3 regions of the Brevibacillus sp. RS1.1 genome follow, and region 1 is predicted to be linked to each of the others. Evidence: riboswitches for the same ligand, from Rfam matches in the RefSeq annotation. Region 1 holds a riboswitch; each other region holds the start of a gene.
What was found. A riboswitch is a leader RNA that binds a small molecule or an ion and turns the genes downstream of it on or off. The one in region 1 is predicted to bind S-adenosylmethionine.
Positions count from the first base shown of each region.

Region 2: another riboswitch for S-adenosylmethionine. It lies ahead of metH (methionine synthase); the one in region 1 lies ahead of HP570_RS23415 (homocysteine synthase).
Region 3: another riboswitch for S-adenosylmethionine. It lies ahead of HP570_RS18655 (2,3-diketo-5-methylthiopentyl-1-phosphate enolase); the one in region 1 lies ahead of HP570_RS23415 (homocysteine synthase).

Region 1 is NZ_JABSVA010000009.1:75,967-81,202, forward strand. Features, by position in the region: gene HP570_RS23400 (YqzG/YhdC family protein) at 1-21, shown strand, start outside; gene HP570_RS23405 (SCO family protein) at 18-671, opposite strand; gene HP570_RS23410 (rhodanese-like domain-containing protein) at 725-1,036, opposite strand; SAM riboswitch class I at 1,348-1,454, shown strand; gene HP570_RS23415 (homocysteine synthase) at 1,547-2,851, shown strand; gene HP570_RS23420 (ArsR/SmtB family transcription factor) at 3,006-4,055, shown strand; gene HP570_RS23425 (MFS transporter) at 4,052-5,236, shown strand, end outside.
Region 2 is NZ_JABSVA010000003.1:755,761-760,996, reverse strand. Features, by position in the region: gene HP570_RS14115 (YcdB/YcdC domain-containing protein) at 1-1,181, shown strand, start outside; gene HP570_RS14110 (YjcZ family sporulation protein) at 1,247-1,354, opposite strand; SAM riboswitch class I at 1,568-1,669, shown strand; gene metH (methionine synthase) at 1,791-5,236, shown strand, end outside.
Region 3 is NZ_JABSVA010000005.1:298,819-304,054, reverse strand. Features, by position in the region: gene HP570_RS18675 (Ger(x)C family spore germination protein) at 1-274, shown strand, start outside; gene HP570_RS18670 (1,2-dihydroxy-3-keto-5-methylthiopentene dioxygenase) at 329-841, opposite strand; gene HP570_RS18665 (methylthioribulose 1-phosphate dehydratase) at 855-1,511, opposite strand; gene HP570_RS18660 (2-hydroxy-3-keto-5-methylthiopentenyl-1-phosphate phosphatase) at 1,515-2,183, opposite strand; gene HP570_RS18655 (2,3-diketo-5-methylthiopentyl-1-phosphate enolase) at 2,180-3,394, opposite strand; SAM riboswitch class I at 3,481-3,657, opposite strand; gene HP570_RS18650 (sigma-70 family RNA polymerase sigma factor) at 3,905-4,306, shown strand; gene HP570_RS18645 (anti-sigma factor) at 4,306-5,236, shown strand, end outside.

The DNA.
Region 1 (5,236 bases):
TTCTATGAGGAGACCCGCTAGTCAGCGAGCTGTACCATCTCTTTCATCATGACTTCCAGTTCCATGTTAGCTGCCATCCCGTACGCACGACGCATGTTTCCCTCTCCATCCACAAGGAACATGCGAGCCGTGTGGGAATAAGAACCATCTGGCTGCTTAATGACCATCAGACCAAAATCCTTCGTTACTTTCTCTACAGCCTGAGCGTCCCCACGCAGGAACTTCCAGCCACTCTGATCTGCCTTGAACTTGGCTGCATACTCCTGCAAGACTTCCGGTGTATCGTTATCAGGGTCAAAGGAAATGGAAACAAACTCCACTTTGTCTCCGAACAGTCCCTTTTCCTTCAACTGATCTTGCAGCTTGGCCATGTTAAACGTAGTCGCCGGACAAATATCCGGGCACTTGGTAAACATAAACTCTACCAGTCGTACCTTGCCAGCACTTGAATGAAATGTATAGGTTGTTCCGTCACTGTTGTCTAAGGTGAAGTCTGCAATCGGCTTCAATACCTCGATCTTCTCTTTTGTCATATAATTATAACCAAATACTCCGACGATAGCTAAAATGATAATACCAGCTAACACAGGAAACCAATGTTTCTTCATTGCAGATTCCTGCTGCAATTGTGCTCCTTCACTCATCGGTTGCTTCCTCCCTGCTTGTCCCATGTGTGATGCCTCCTGATTACACACGGGAGGCATTCACACTGTTTCTATCTCGTTTATTGTTCCACTTCACCTGGCCATGCGAGCATGCCGCCAACCATATTCGCCACGTCATACCCTTGTGCACTCAAATACTCTGTAGCTGTATTGCTTCTGGCACCACTGCGGCAAACCATCACAATCGGAATGTTCTTATCCAGCTCATCGATACGATGTGGCAAAAAGCCAAGTGGGATCAGCTTTGCCTCTTTAATGTGACCTGCATTCCACTCATCCACTTCACGTACATCAATGACTTGCAGTTCCTCTTTGGCTTCCAGCTTTTCCAACAGCTCTTGTGGTGTGATTTCCTTTACTCCATGGCTCATCGCTATTTATCCTCCTATATGTACGATCAGATCAGTTGCAACCACCTCCATGATATCACACGCTTTTTTACTTTTCTAACGCGAGGAGCACTTGGCTTCACCCTGCATTGATGTTCCCTATTTTCTACCATTATCTCCTATTTCGCTACGGCAGTAGCCACACGGGATGTGAACAGCTTGAGACAAAACCGTTACAAATTAATGGCATGAGTAAGCCACCTTCATTCATATATACATAAAAACCTCCCTGATAACTGTATATTCCACATTGACAGCACGGACTTATTTTCATACAATTACGACAACAATTATTTTCATCAAGAGCGGTGGAGGGACAGGCCCTACGAAGCCCGGCAACCAGCAGACTAGCTGCATGGTGCCAATTCCTGCAGAATCCAGTGATTCTGAGAGATGAACACAAGCCCGTGCATGATCGGAGCCTTCTTCTTCTCAGGAGAATGCTCCGTTTTTTTATTCGCTGATTCCCTTATAGTAAAAGGAGAGATGGACATGTCCGATCAACAACAATGGAAGCCAGAAACACTTGCGGTACACGGTGGGCAGGAGGTTGACCCTGTAACAGGCTCACGTGCTGTTCCGATCTATCAGACGACCTCCTATGTTTTCCGCGATACGGAGCATGCAGCCAACCTGTTTGGCCTAAAAGAGTTTGGGAACATCTATACACGCATCATGAATCCCACACAGGATGTATTCGAGAAGCGTGTTGCTCTGCTCGAAGGTGGTGTTGGTGCACTCGCGACCGCATCCGGGCAGGCTGCCATTACATTTGCCATCTTAAATATTGCACATGCGGGTGACGAGATTGTCGCTTCCAGCAGCCTCTACGGCGGTACCTACAACCTGTTCGCCCACACTCTTCCCCGCCTCGGTATCAAGGTTCATTTTGCAGATCAATCCAATCCGGAAAATTTCCGGGCCTATATCAATGAAAAGACAAAAGCCGTGTTTTGCGAGACAATCGGCAACCCGCGTATTGATGTCGCTGATATCGAGGCGATCGCCCATATTGCTCACGAGAATGGTGTGCCCTTGATCGTGGACAACACCTTTGCGACTCCGATTTTGTGCCGTCCTTTTGAGCACGGGGCCGATATCGTCGTGCACTCCACCACCAAATTCATCGGCGGCCACGGAACAGCAATTGGCGGTATCATCGTAGACTCAGGAAAATTCGACTGGAACAACGGAAAATTCCCAGGTCTGACTACTCCAGATCCAAGCTACCATGGCGTCGTCTATACAGAAGCAGTCGGTCCGCTTGCCTATATTATCAAGGCACGTGTCCAGCTCCAGCGCGATATCGGAGCAGCAGTCGCTCCGATCAACTCCTTCTTGTTCCTGCAAGGATTAGAAACTCTGCATCTGCGCATCGAGCGGCATAGCCAGAACGCCTTGGCAGTAGCCCAGTTTCTCGCCAATCATTCTGCGGTAGAGTGGGTGAGTTATCCGGGATTGGAGTCAGACTCCCAGCGTGAATTGGCCCAAAAATATTTGCCAAAAGGTGCTGGCGCGATCCTGACCTTTGGCATTCGCGGTGGCGTTGAGGCAGGAAAAACATTGATCGAGTCAGTGAAGCTGTTCTCCCATCTCGCAAATGTCGGAGACTCCAAATCACTCATCATTCACCCAGCCAGCACAACACATCAGCAGATGACGGAAGAAGAGCAGGCAGCAGCCGGAGTGACCCCGGGGCTTATTCGTCTCTCAGTCGGCACAGAAGCGATCGACGATATCCTCTCTGATCTGGAGCAAGCACTACAGCGTGCGTTGCAATTATCCACGGTCGGCTAACCATATCTTTACAGAAAGAAGAATCACATGATCTCTTTGGATAGAGAGTTGTGATTCTTCTTTTCCTTTTCTCATTTCGTTCGAAAAATATTGAATTTTAAATTCGTATTTTATAAAATACATAATTATGTACAAATTTTGGAAGGATGATCACATGAAGATTTTGAACATTGGCAGTGAACGAACGACCTATCGGGTTGAGCTCTCGTATTCTCCTTTATTCGAAGCTGCCTTGGGAATCGCTGCCGCTACCTACGACCAATTGCATCACACGATGGAGCACCCTCCTACCTACTGGCGTCAACTGTTGGCCGAGCTATCACCTTCTGTACGGCAAGAGGTCGAATATGCGAAGAAGCACAACACGTGGAAGACGCTTTTGCAACTACTTGATCTTTGCCCTTTCGCTGATCTGGATTCCTTTCTCTCGTATGTCAGAGAGCTCTCAATCGAACAGCTCCGATACGAAGCCCTCCCTTACCTCGGTGAAAATAGGCAGGAAGCACGGCGGAAGGCTGCACAAGGAAGCAAGGATGATTGCGCCGCTTTACAGGAAGCGTGCAGCGCACATCTCTTTTTTGAATCGTATATCGAACATATTACTTCCGTTGATGGAGAAGTGCTGCGGAGTCATATTCTCGGATTGATGGAAGGCTGGTATACCACTCACATCAAGCCACATGAGGAAAAAATCGTTCGCATGCTAGAACGGGATTGGTCGCAAAAACAAAGCAAGCTAGGAAAGCTCAACCCTGAAGCCTTTGTGGAGTATGCGACGGGATCGAGCTACCTCCCAGAGCCTGCCGTGACACGCGTACTGCTGATTCCGCAAGCGATCTACCGCCCGTGGACTGTACAGGCCGATGCTGTCGGTACGAAGATTTTTTATTACCCTGTTGCCGACGAAAATTTGCACGATGCTGTAGATCCTTATCAGCCACCCCCATCACTGGTGCAAGCCTTAAAAGCACTCGGAGATGAGCACAGGCTGCGCATGGTCAAAATGCTCGCGGAAAAAGACCTGAGCCTGCAAGAGATAACCGATCAACTCTCAATGGCGAAATCGACAGTACACCATCACCTATCCATGCTGCGGTCTGCCCATCTCGTTGAAACAGCAGGCTCCCGTTACAGACTCCGCCGTCATACGCTGGACAAGCTTCCCCTGTTATGGGATGAATTCCTGGACAGGAGCACCCCATGAGCCAAACCGCTGTACAAGCCTCTGTCTGGCAGCAGCGTTCTTATCGTTGGATTGTTTTCGGTCAGCTCATTTCAGAACTAGGCGCCTCACTCGGTACCCTCGCCAATAGCTGGTTAATCTATCAGGCAACAGGCTCACAAGGTGCGGTCGGACAGATGTGGCTGCTGTATTTCGTGCCGTCGCTCACCATTCAGCTGGTAGCCGGACCGTACATCGACCGATTCGACAAGAAGCGTGTCATGCTTTTTTCTCAATGGATGCGAGCGGCTGCCTTTTGTTTGTCCTTTGCGGTCATTACTTCCGGGACAGAATCGCTCTGGCCGCTGTATTTTACAGCCTTAATCAACGGTCTCGTTCAACCGCTGTATGTGCCAGCCAGCCAGTCGCTCCTCCCTGCTCTGGTCAAAAGAGAGCAGCTCCTCCAAGCCAATGCCTATTTGGATAGTGTCCTGCGCATTGCCTTGATTACAGGTCCGCCTTTGGCTGGGATTCTCGTGGCGAGTATCGGCGGTGAGTCCGTACTCGCATTGGTCGCGATCAGCTATGCGCTCAGCGGTTTCTTTCTGGTTCTTTGTCCACTCGCCCCAGCGGATACCGCCAACAAGAAGCAATCGTGGTACGTCATGTTTAAGGCTGGTCTTGCGGTTTTTTGGCAGAAGCCCCTTCTACTCTGGCTCGGTCTGTACTCGGCTCTCGTCCAATTTGCTGTCGGAGTCACACTTGTGCTAAACCTGCCTTTTGTAGCCGGCGAGCTGCAAGGCACCTCGTTTTATGTAGGCTTGTTTTTGGCTGGCTATCCGTTGGGATATTTCTTCGGCTCATTGCTCGTGCCTCGCTTCCGTAGCAGCCTTGGACAGCCCCTGATCATGTTAGGGTCACTGGTACTAGGAGGCTTGAGCTTTGTTGCAATAGGCTTTACCCATGACATCTGGCTTGCAATCACCATCGAACTACTAGCTGGTCTGTTTGCTCCCTTTTTCCAGGTACACAGCACAAGCCTGTATCAGCTTCACGTTCCTTCCGAGCTAATGGGGCGTGTACTGTCTGTCCGCTTGCTCATCGTGCGTGCGACGATGCCCGTCGGTATTTGGCTAGGCGGACAGCTAAGCGATCAGGTAGGGATTCGCCCTCTTTACATCTCTGTAGGGGCCGTCATCGTGCTCGCCGCGCTTACGGGATTA
Region 2 (5,236 bases), on a different contig from region 1:
TGAACAAGCTGCTCGGGGCTGATAGCGAGAACTATCGGTTGTTGGACGCCAACCATCCGGGATTGTACCTGAGATACTATAACGGGATGCCGGTGTTGTCTGATGAAATAAGCATCGAAACAACCGACTCTGGCCACCTCGAATATTTCAATAAGGGGCTCGAATCATTTGAGCCGTCGCAGTACCCGGATGTATCGACTGCTGTGTCAGAAGAGGTAGCCATCAAAGAGCTGAGCGAGCATATGAAGCTTCGGTACGTGCAGAATCCGAGAATACAGCCACAATCAAATCAAGGGGATATGTGGCAGCCCATTCTGGAGTACACACCAGCTGTTTCCTTCATGCAAAGAGGACGTGAAGATGGTCAGGAGTGGTATATCGACGCGACCAATGGCAAGATGGTGTATGGAACGGGAGATAACGGGCTTGCTTTTGATCAGTTGAATACGAAGGAAGCACATCCGATCGAATCTCCAAAGGAATACGTCAAGGTTCGCTCCAAGGAAGAGGCAAAAGCGTTGCTGCAAGCGGAATTCGGCATACAAGTGGATGACTCGACCTATAGAGAGAGTAACCGTGACGGACGCAAGGAATACGTCTGGAATGATAAAAATGACAAGTATATCGGCGTAGAAGTTCTCGCAGAAACAGGCAGTGTCGTCGGGCTGGGATCACCGCGATCCGATACAGCAGTGACAGTCAAACGCGAGCAAGCGGAAGAGGCTGCACTTGCCTTTCTGCCTAAATACGTTGATCCAGGCATAAAAGAAGTGCAATTGGCGCAAGTCATACAGCCAGGCGAAGCGAATCCTGTGTCATCGGGCGAATGGGAATTCAGATATCTCATGAGCAAGGATGGCATTCCAGTACAGGATCGCGGGCAAAAAGCGGCTTATTCAGTAACAGTCGATCCGTCTTCTGGCAAAGTGACAAAGTTCGAAAACTACAGAGAGACGCACGAGTTGGTGGAGCTTCCAGCATCCGACGAGATCGTCTCGAAAGACAAGGCTGTTGAGGCGTATTTACGCGTCATGCCTTTAAAGCTGGTCTATTTGAGGAGAGATGTGGATGGGCAAAAATTAGCTCAACCAAAGCTGGCGTATGTGCCGTGGAGTGACGAAAAGCTGGCGTTCAAATACATTACGCTGGATGCCGTGACAGGCAAGATCATCACCAAATAACAAGAAAAAAAGGCTATCCCGCAGCCATTCCTGATGGCCTTTGGGATAGCCTTTTTTACACTTATTTAACACTCGTCACAGGAACACCCGATAATAACCAACAGGATAAACAGCACGAGCACGATTGCGAAGCAGTCACCGAAGAATCCGTTACCGCAGAAAGATGTACTCATCTTTGTTTCCCCTCCTTTCCGTTATACTCCAGTCTATACACGAATGCCGATATTGGACTGGGCGGATGCCCAGCTTAGGCAAAAATGGGCGCGTAAGAGGAGAGGCCCCGTAAAAAATAGACAATTCACAATTGACGGGGAGACAAAGGGGGTGTTAAGATACTTGCAAACATTCAAGACATTTCGCAAACCAACTAAATGACAAGTGTACGACTCTTATCCAGAGAGGCAGAGGGACTGGCCTGATGAAGCCTCGGCAACCGGTAAAAATCCGGTGCCAATTCCAGCAAAGCTACGTGCTTTGAAAGATAAGAGGATGTCTCAGGCGTTTTCTTATCTGCTGACAAATCCTCTTCTTTCAAAGAAGAGGATTTTTTTATTTTATTTACCCAATTATGGAGAATAAGCCGATGCAAGGGAGAAAAGGGGCACGTCAATGAAACCAACTTTTCGCGAACAGCTTTCCCGGAAAATTCTGATTCTGGACGGTGCAATGGGCACCATGCTTCAACAGGCGAACCTGACCGCTGATGATTTCGGCGGTGAAGCCTATGATGGCTGTAATGAACTCCTGAACCTGACCAGACCAGATGTGATCCGTTCCATTCACGAGAAATATTTAGAGGCGGGTGCAGACATCGTCGAGACCAATACGTTTGGTGCTGCTTCCATTGTTTTGGCTGAGTACGATGTGGCAGAGAAAGACCTTGAGATCAATATAGCGGCAGCACGCTTGGCCAGAGAAGCGGTGGATGCCTATTCCACGGAGGAATGGCCGCGTTTTGTAGCAGGTGCAATGGGACCTACGACCAAAACCCTTTCGTTGACAGGCGGTGTCACTTTCGAAGAGCTGGTCGAGGCGTATTATCGTCAGGCAAAAGGTCTGATTCTCGGTGGCTCCGATGTGCTTCTTTTGGAAACTTCGCAAGATACGTTGAACGTCAAGGCTGGCGGAATCGGGATTCGCAAAGCTTTTGAAGAGCTTGGACAGGAGATCCCGGTGATGCTGTCAGGTACGATTGAGCCGATGGGCACGACGCTGGCGGGTCAAAACATCGAGGCGTTTTACATCTCCTTGGAGCATATAAAGCCTGTCTCAATCGGTCTGAACTGTGCGACAGGACCCGAGTTCATGCGCGATCATCTGCGGACACTATCAGGAATTGCCCAATGTGCGGTCAGCTGTTATCCGAATGCAGGCTTGCCAGACGAGAACGGTCATTACCATGAAACGCCACAGGGACTTGCTTCGAAAATGCGAGCATTCGCTGAACAGGGCTGGATAAACGTCGCTGGCGGCTGCTGTGGAACAACGCCTGACCATATTCAAGCGATGGCAGAGACCTTGAAAGACTGCAAGCCACGGAGTACAGCTGTAGAACCGCTGAGCGCGGTCTCCGGGATCGAGGTCGTTTACGTCGAAGATGACAATCGCCCCTTGCTAGTAGGAGAGAGAACCAATGTCATCGGTTCCAAAAAATTCCGTGAAATGATTGCAGCCGGTCACTATGAAGAAGCATCTGATATTGCCCGGGCCCAAGTGAAACGGGGAGCACACGTCATCGATATATGCTTGGCTGACCCCGACCGTGATGAATATGAAGATATGGAAAAATTCCTACAGTTCATCGTGAAAAAAGTAAAAGCGCCCCTCATGATCGACTCGACAGATGCCAAGGTCATGGAGCTGGGACTTCGCTATTCGCAAGGAAAGGCGATTCTCAACTCGATCAACTTGGAAGACGGGTTGGAGCGATTCGAGGAAGTCGTCCCACTTATTCACAAGTTCGGTGCCTCCGTTGTCGTTGGAACGATTGAGGAGGCGGGTATGGCGATCACTCGCGAAAAGAAGCTGGAGGTCGCGCAACGATCGTACGACATTCTTGTCAACCAGTACGGAATAAAGCCACAGGATATTATTTTCGATCCACTCGTCTTTCCAGTAGGGACAGGGGATGAACAATACATCGGCTCTGCAAAGGAAACCGTAGAAGGCATTCGTTTGATCAAACAAGCAATGCCTGCTTGCAAGACGATCCTGGGTGTCAGTAACGTTTCCTTCGGCTTGCCTCCTGCTGGGCGGGAAGTGCTGAATGCGGTCTTCTTATACCACACCACTCTCGCAGGGCTTGATTACGCCATCGTCAACACGGAGAAGCTGGAGCGCTACGCTTCGATTCCAGAAAACGAGAGAAAGCTGGCAGAAGCCCTTCTATTCGAGACAAATGATGAGACATTGGCGGCTTTCACAGAATTTTATCGCCAAAAGAAAAAGGAAGTCCGTGTGGAAGTCTCCTCGTTAACACTCGAAGAACGCTTGGCCCGTTATGTAGTCGAAGGCTCCAAGGATGGTCTGACGGAAGACCTGAAGCTAGCTCTGGAAAAATACACACCACTCGAGATCATCAACGGTCCGTTGATGGCTGGGATGGAAGAGGTCGGTCGTCTATTCAACGGCAACCAGCTGATCGTGGCAGAAGTATTGCAGAGCGCGGAAGTCATGAAGGCATCTGTATCATTTTTAGAGCCGTTCATGGAAAAAAGCGATGCCGCTGCCAAGGGGAAAATCTTGTTGGCGACAGTCAAGGGCGATGTACACGACATCGGAAAAAACCTCGTGGAAATTATTTTGTCAAACAACGGCTACAATGTCGTGAACTTGGGGATCAAGGTACCGCCAGAGCAACTAATTGCCGCATGCAGAGAAGAAAAGCCGGATGCCATCGGTCTGTCTGGACTCTTGGTAAAATCCGCGCAGCAAATGGTCATTACTGCACAAGACCTGCGTGATGCAGGCATTGATATCCCGATGATGGTTGGCGGTGCGGCGTTAACGCGCAAGTTCACATCGAATCGGATCGCACCGGAATACCGTGGAATTGTTTTATACGCAAAAGACGCCATGGATGGTCTGGACCTCGTGAATCGTCTGCAAAATCCGGAAGAACGTGATCGCTTGGTAGAGGAACAGCAGCATCTGCTGGAAGCTGTCGCAACGGCTCAGCCTGTTGTCGAGGAGAAAAAAGCACCTTTGCCAGCTCGTTCAGCCATTAGCAGAACCGTTCCAATCCATCTGCCGCCCGATTGTGAACGACATGTTCTGCGACAATACCCGCTGAGCCATCTGCAACCGTATTTGAACCTGCGGATGCTCCTCGGAAAACACCTCGGTGTACGCGGAAATGTAGATAGATTGATAGAGGAAGGCGACGAGAAGGTACTGGAACTGTACGGCATTGTGGAAGAGCTATTAAATGAAGCGAAGCAAAAAGGAACCATTACGACACACGGTGTGTATCAGTTCTTCCCGGCTCAGTCAGATGGCAACGATATTTTGGTTTATGATCCAAAAGACCACAGCAAGCTGCTGGAGCGCTTTTCGTTCCCGCGTCAGCTGGAAGAACCTCATCTCTGCCTGTCCGACTTCTTGCGACCAGTCGAGAGCAAGGAAATGGATTATGTCGGATTCCTGACCGTAACGGCTGGAGGCGGGATTCGCGAAAAATCAACAGAGCTCAAAGAGCGTGGTGACTACTTGCGCTCTCATGTCCTCCAATCCTTGGCATTGGAGCTGGCAGAGGCATTTGCTGAGCGAATTCACCATGTCATGCGCGACGTGTGGGGCATACCGGACCCGGTTGAGATGACGATGTTAGAACGTTTCGGAGCCAGATACCAAGGCATTCGAGTTTCCTTCGGTTACCCTGCTTGCCCGAACCTGGAAGATCAGGCGCAGTTATTCCGTCTATTGCGTCCAGAGGATATCGGCGTTCAGCTGACAGAGGGCTTCATGATGGAGCCAGAGGCTTCCGTATCGGCGATGGTATTTGCTCACCCAGAAGCGCGTTATTTCAACGCAGGTCCATCTATTTTTGAAGTTTA
Region 3 (5,236 bases), on a different contig from region 1:
GTCCATATCGGAGCGAATATTTCCGTTCAACATGGAAAAGGACTACAAAAAGATGGAGCGAATGATCAGTGACGAGTTACAGAAGGATTACATGAAGTTAATCAAGAAATGCCAGGAAACCGGTATAGACCCGTTTGGGTTTGGTCTCTATGCGCGTGCCTATGAATATAAGGAATATAAAAAGGTAGAGGATGATTGGACGAAGGCTTTTTCCAATGCCATAGTTGAAATCAAGCCAGACGTATCAATCAAGGGAAATGGCGTCATAAAGTGAAGGGTGAAAGACAAAACCCCCTGGCAATCAGTAAATGCCAAGGGGGTTCGTTATTTAATAGATAGCTTCCCAGCCTGCAGGAGTGACGAACAGGCGAATCGCCTTGATTTTGCGGTCGTCCATCAGGGTGAAGTAGTGGCGGTAGTTCGGTGGTACGGAGATTAGATCGCCTGGCTCCAGCTCAACGTCGAAGTAGCGACCATCTTTCCCTTTGATGGCGAAGATACCGTGACCATCAACGCAGAAGCGGCACTCATCGTCTGTGTGGTGATGTTCGCCCTTGAATTTTACCAACAGCTCGTCGAGGTTAGGCGTTTTGTCAGAAAGAACGATAATGTCCGCTGTCAAGTAACCGCGACGTTGGCTGATTGCATCGATTTCTGGTTTAAAGGTGTCGAGAATCTCTTGTTTTTCCTCGTCTGTCGGGCTGTAGTTATCACGGTGCTTGGGATCAAGGCGATCCACGCCCCATTTTTCGTAAATGATCTCTTGGGTATCCAGGAAGGAGACAACTTCCTCGGGTGCGGAGATGTACTCATTGTTGTCGTGAAAACGAATTTGTGCCATCGTTTATTCCTCCTTAATTGGTGGTTGTAGTGGACACGACTGCTTGGCGCAATTGCAGCCAGCGGGCGTGATACTCGAATAGGAATTCAAAAGCTTCCAGATGGCGCTTGGCCTCGAAGTCATTGCCGCCCCACGTGTAGATACCGTGGTTACGGATGAGTACGCCGGGAACTTCTGGTGTGATTACTTTTTCAATGGCGGCAGCCAAGGTCGGAATATCGGCAAAGTTCTCAACAATCGGAACAGTAATGCGCGCGTTTTCTTCCCAGATTCCGAGTCCCTTAATCAGCTCTTGTCCTTGAATGGAGAAAGCTCGTTGTCCAAAGTACAGCTCGGAAATGAGATTATTCCATACGGTATGGACGTGGAAGCAAGCCCCTGCCTTCGGAAACGTTTTGTAGACGACGGCGTGGATGAGCGTTTCTGCGGACGGCTTGAGAGCAGTTTCATCCACCGGACGAGAGTCTTGATCCACAACCAGGTAATCTTCGGGGGACAGCTTGGTTTTGTCTTTGCCGCTTGCCGTTACAGCAAATTGCAAGGGATCGTTTTGTATTTTAATAGAGAGATTGCCACTGGTGCCGGGAAACCAGTCCCGGCGGGCAAATGTCAGCTTGGCGTCATCCAGACGGCGAAAGGCATCCAGACGTTGTTCGAGTGTTGCAGTCATGAATTAGACGACCTCCTGTTGGACTTGCTGTAAAATGCGAATCACATCGTGGAACGTGGCAAACTTGCTATGCGGCAATTGCAGCTCTTCTGCCTTGTCAGCAAGGAAGGAACGGGCAATCACATAATCAGCGATTTTGGCTCCAGCCAAATCAGTGATGGAGTCGCCGATGACGATGCGGAAATGGGTTGCTGGATCGTAACGGCGGATGATGGTCGTCTTGCACATGCCGCAGCCGTTCGTGCAATGTTCATCGCAAGCGTTTGGCCACGTAATGGTGATGCGTTCTCCGCTGAAATCACTGCCATTGCAGTAGATCGGAACATCGGCAAGATCGAAGGGTGCTAGGATAGGCTCCAGGAAAAAGTCGATGCCGCCACTCGTGATCAACAGCTCGATGCCTTCTGCGCGGCAATAGCTCACGAATTCAGCAAATCCCGGGCGAATGGTCGCTTCATGGACAATAAAATCAATAATGTCCTGGCGCAAGGAGGAGGGCAAGAGCTGAAACAGCTTGCCAACCCCTTCCTGAACGCTTATTTTTTGCGAAAGGATTTGCTCCGTCAAGGCTTCCCACTCAGGGGGAGCGAACTTGCGGACAATCGCTACAATGTTGTCTTTTTCGGTAATCGTACCGTCGAAATCGCAGAACAGGACGAGCTTCTTACTCATCGTGCGCCACCCCACTTTTCCAGGGCGATCGCCAGTTCTTGTGATTCTGAGGAGGCTTCTTCCAATGTTCGGCCTGCGGTGACTGCATCAATCGCAGCAACGAATGCTTTCGCTCCTGCGGTTGCTCCACCGGGATGACCGTGGATTCCGCCTCCTGCATTGACGATTTGATCGAGTCCGAAGTCTTGATACAGCTGTGGAACCAGCCCCGGATGAATGCCGGCAGACGGAACCGGGAAAGAACGGCGTACACCATTCAGTGGGTCTGTCAAATGCTTCGCGAGCTGCAACGCTTCTGTTTTGTCCAGAGCGACATTGCCATATGGGGATGGGAAAAGCACCAAATCCGCCCCAGCTACACGCATCAACGTACCGAGTAAAAGCGGGGTGGCGATGCCGTAGTCAGGTGATGGATAGTATGCGCCTGCCAATGCTGGATGCGCCATGATCGGTACGTGTACATCAGGATCGGCTGCCAAACGGTGCAGGGCATCGAAGCCAAAGGCCAGCACGTTGAACAAAAGGCAGTCAGCCCCCGCCTCTACCGCACGCTTCGCTTTTTCGTTCAGCTCATGCACAGGTCCAGTCAGGTTGGCTGCATAGAGGACGGGCTTGCCAGTTTCGGCTTCGGTCTCCTGTGCGATCTGCTTGAACGCTTTGATCCGTTCGATAAAAGGAGCGCGGTCATCTGCAAAGAAGATTTCGTCATCTTTCACGAGATCGACTCCGCCCAAGGCTTGTGCTCGGAATTGCGTCTTCAGATCGTCGAAAGGGAGACCCAGGCACGATTTGAAAATGCTCATCAAGAGCGGACGGTTATGTGCCCCTAAACGTTCGCGCAGACCATCAATGCCGAACTTCGGTCCAGGGAAAGCCTGTAGGAATGATTCAGGGAAAACGATGTCGATGAGCTTGATTTTGCCATCCATCGATAGTTTGCCGAATATTCCGGTTAACAAGGATGGAATGTCCGCTGTAAAATTGCGAGTCGGATAGCTAACGGTAATCAGACCACGTGTTTCACCGTTTTCCAGTGTCGCAAGCGGTGTCGCGCTCACAGCTTCACCGAGATACGGCGCTAGCTCAGCTTGCTTGGCAAGCGGCAGGTCTGTCCAGGAACCGACTGTCATGCCGACAGCAATGGCTTGCGCTTTTTTGTTCAAGTCTTTTGCTTGGGTGAGATAGGTGACGAGGATACGTTGTTCACTCATGGTACGCCTAATCCTCCTTGAATTAATAAAAAAAGCCTCCCCATTGAGCGGGGAGGCGGTTGTCGACTATGAAAGCGTCTCGTCTCCTCTCATCTCTCGGGTCAGTAGCCGAAACGAGCCAAAATTGCTCGATCTCGACTCTTATCCGTTGGAATTAGCACCGTTTCGCTATCCAAGGTACGCATGATGAGCGTACGATTCATGGTATAGCGCCGGTTGCCGGGCATCATAGGGCCAGTCCCTCAGCCAGCTCGCGATAAGAGTTATTCGTTTCCCCCATGATATGACGTTCATTGTCAGGAGTCAATCCTTGTTTTTGCAGAGAATGTGCAGCAGATTATTAGAAAAATGAGACGAAGATGAAACTTTTTTACAATTCCTTCGTGGTAAGGGGTGAAAGGGTGTGAACGGCTTGGGAAAGTAGGTCTGGAGGATGTGTACCAGCTGCATGTAAACGATATTTACCGCTATCTTTTCCGGCTGACACGAGATTAGAGGCTGGCAGAGGATTTGACACAGGAAACCTTTTGTCGCGCCTTCTCTTCCTTGGACGACTACCGTGGGGAAAAAGTACGGCCCTGGCTGTTCAAGGTGGCCTATCACGCTTTCGTGGATGTTTATCGCAAGAAGACAAAACAACGCTTTGCGTTTGTGGAAGCCCTGCCGGAGCGATGTGATCAATCGGCGGTTGATCCGGCAGAGCATGTCGTGAACAAAGAGCTGTGGGAAGTGGCCCATGACTACTTGGAGCAACTTCCGGAAAAGCAGAGACAGGTCATTTTATTGTCCGCCATGCAGTTTTCCTACGCGGAAATGGCAGAGGTACTCGGAATCGAGCTGGCAGACGTCAAGCGCTCCTTGTTTCGGGGACGACAAAAGATGCGGCAGTTGTGGAGGGAGGAAAGCAAGTGATGAACACGGACGAGAATCAACGTGAGCAAAGGCTGCTTGCTTATTTGCGTGGAGAAATGACGGCAGAGGATTCGAAACAATTCGAGGAAGAAATAGCCGCTGACGAAGAGTACGCACAGCGATTGGAAAGGCTTTTGTTGGGGGAAGAAACAGAAGAGGACAACGCGAAAACCAAACAGTCTGAAACACTGTCAGCTGAAAAACAGCGTGCCATTGTTCGCCGGGGGAAATGGAAAAATCGGTTGTCCAACGCAGGATTCACCATAGGGCTTCCCTTTCTGGCCGGTGTTGTGTTGCTGATTCTGAATGGCTGGGTGGGGTCGCTGATGCATGAAGATCTGTTCCGCGTTGCAAAGTCGATGGTCAATTTTACTCAACCAGGTGTGAGAGTGGGGGGGAGTGGTTCACAGGTCGGATTGCTGTACGGAAACATCAGCATGGAACTAAGCGAGCGGGTTGGGGGAGAGGAAAAGAATGCGGGTCGTTTTGAGAGTACGAATGTGCTGTGGAATGTGAATGCCAAGCCGCAATGGACGAACGGGGTCAGGGAGCAAAAGTTGTTTTTCCGTTATCCGGCAGAGGAGGAAACGGAGGATACCATGTCTCTCACCTCAGCTGCCTGGACGACAATGGAGAAGCTGCCCGAAGGAACGGTTTCGCAGCTTGCGATATCTTTTGACCACTTTCTGACGTACCAGGAGTATTATAAGCTGGTTACCCGCCATGTTACCTCTTCAGGTCAAGATACAGTCTGGCTTGCAATAGATACAGGGGTAGAGCTCAAGCAAGCTGAAAGCGGAGATGTGCTTTTTGGTTCCGGGGAAGTGTGGGGATTTGCCCAGCGAGAAATGGATTACGGTGGTGTATATAAAAAAGGGGCTGGGGACAGAGTAATCGCAAACTATCTGGAGGAGATGAGTTATTTGTCAG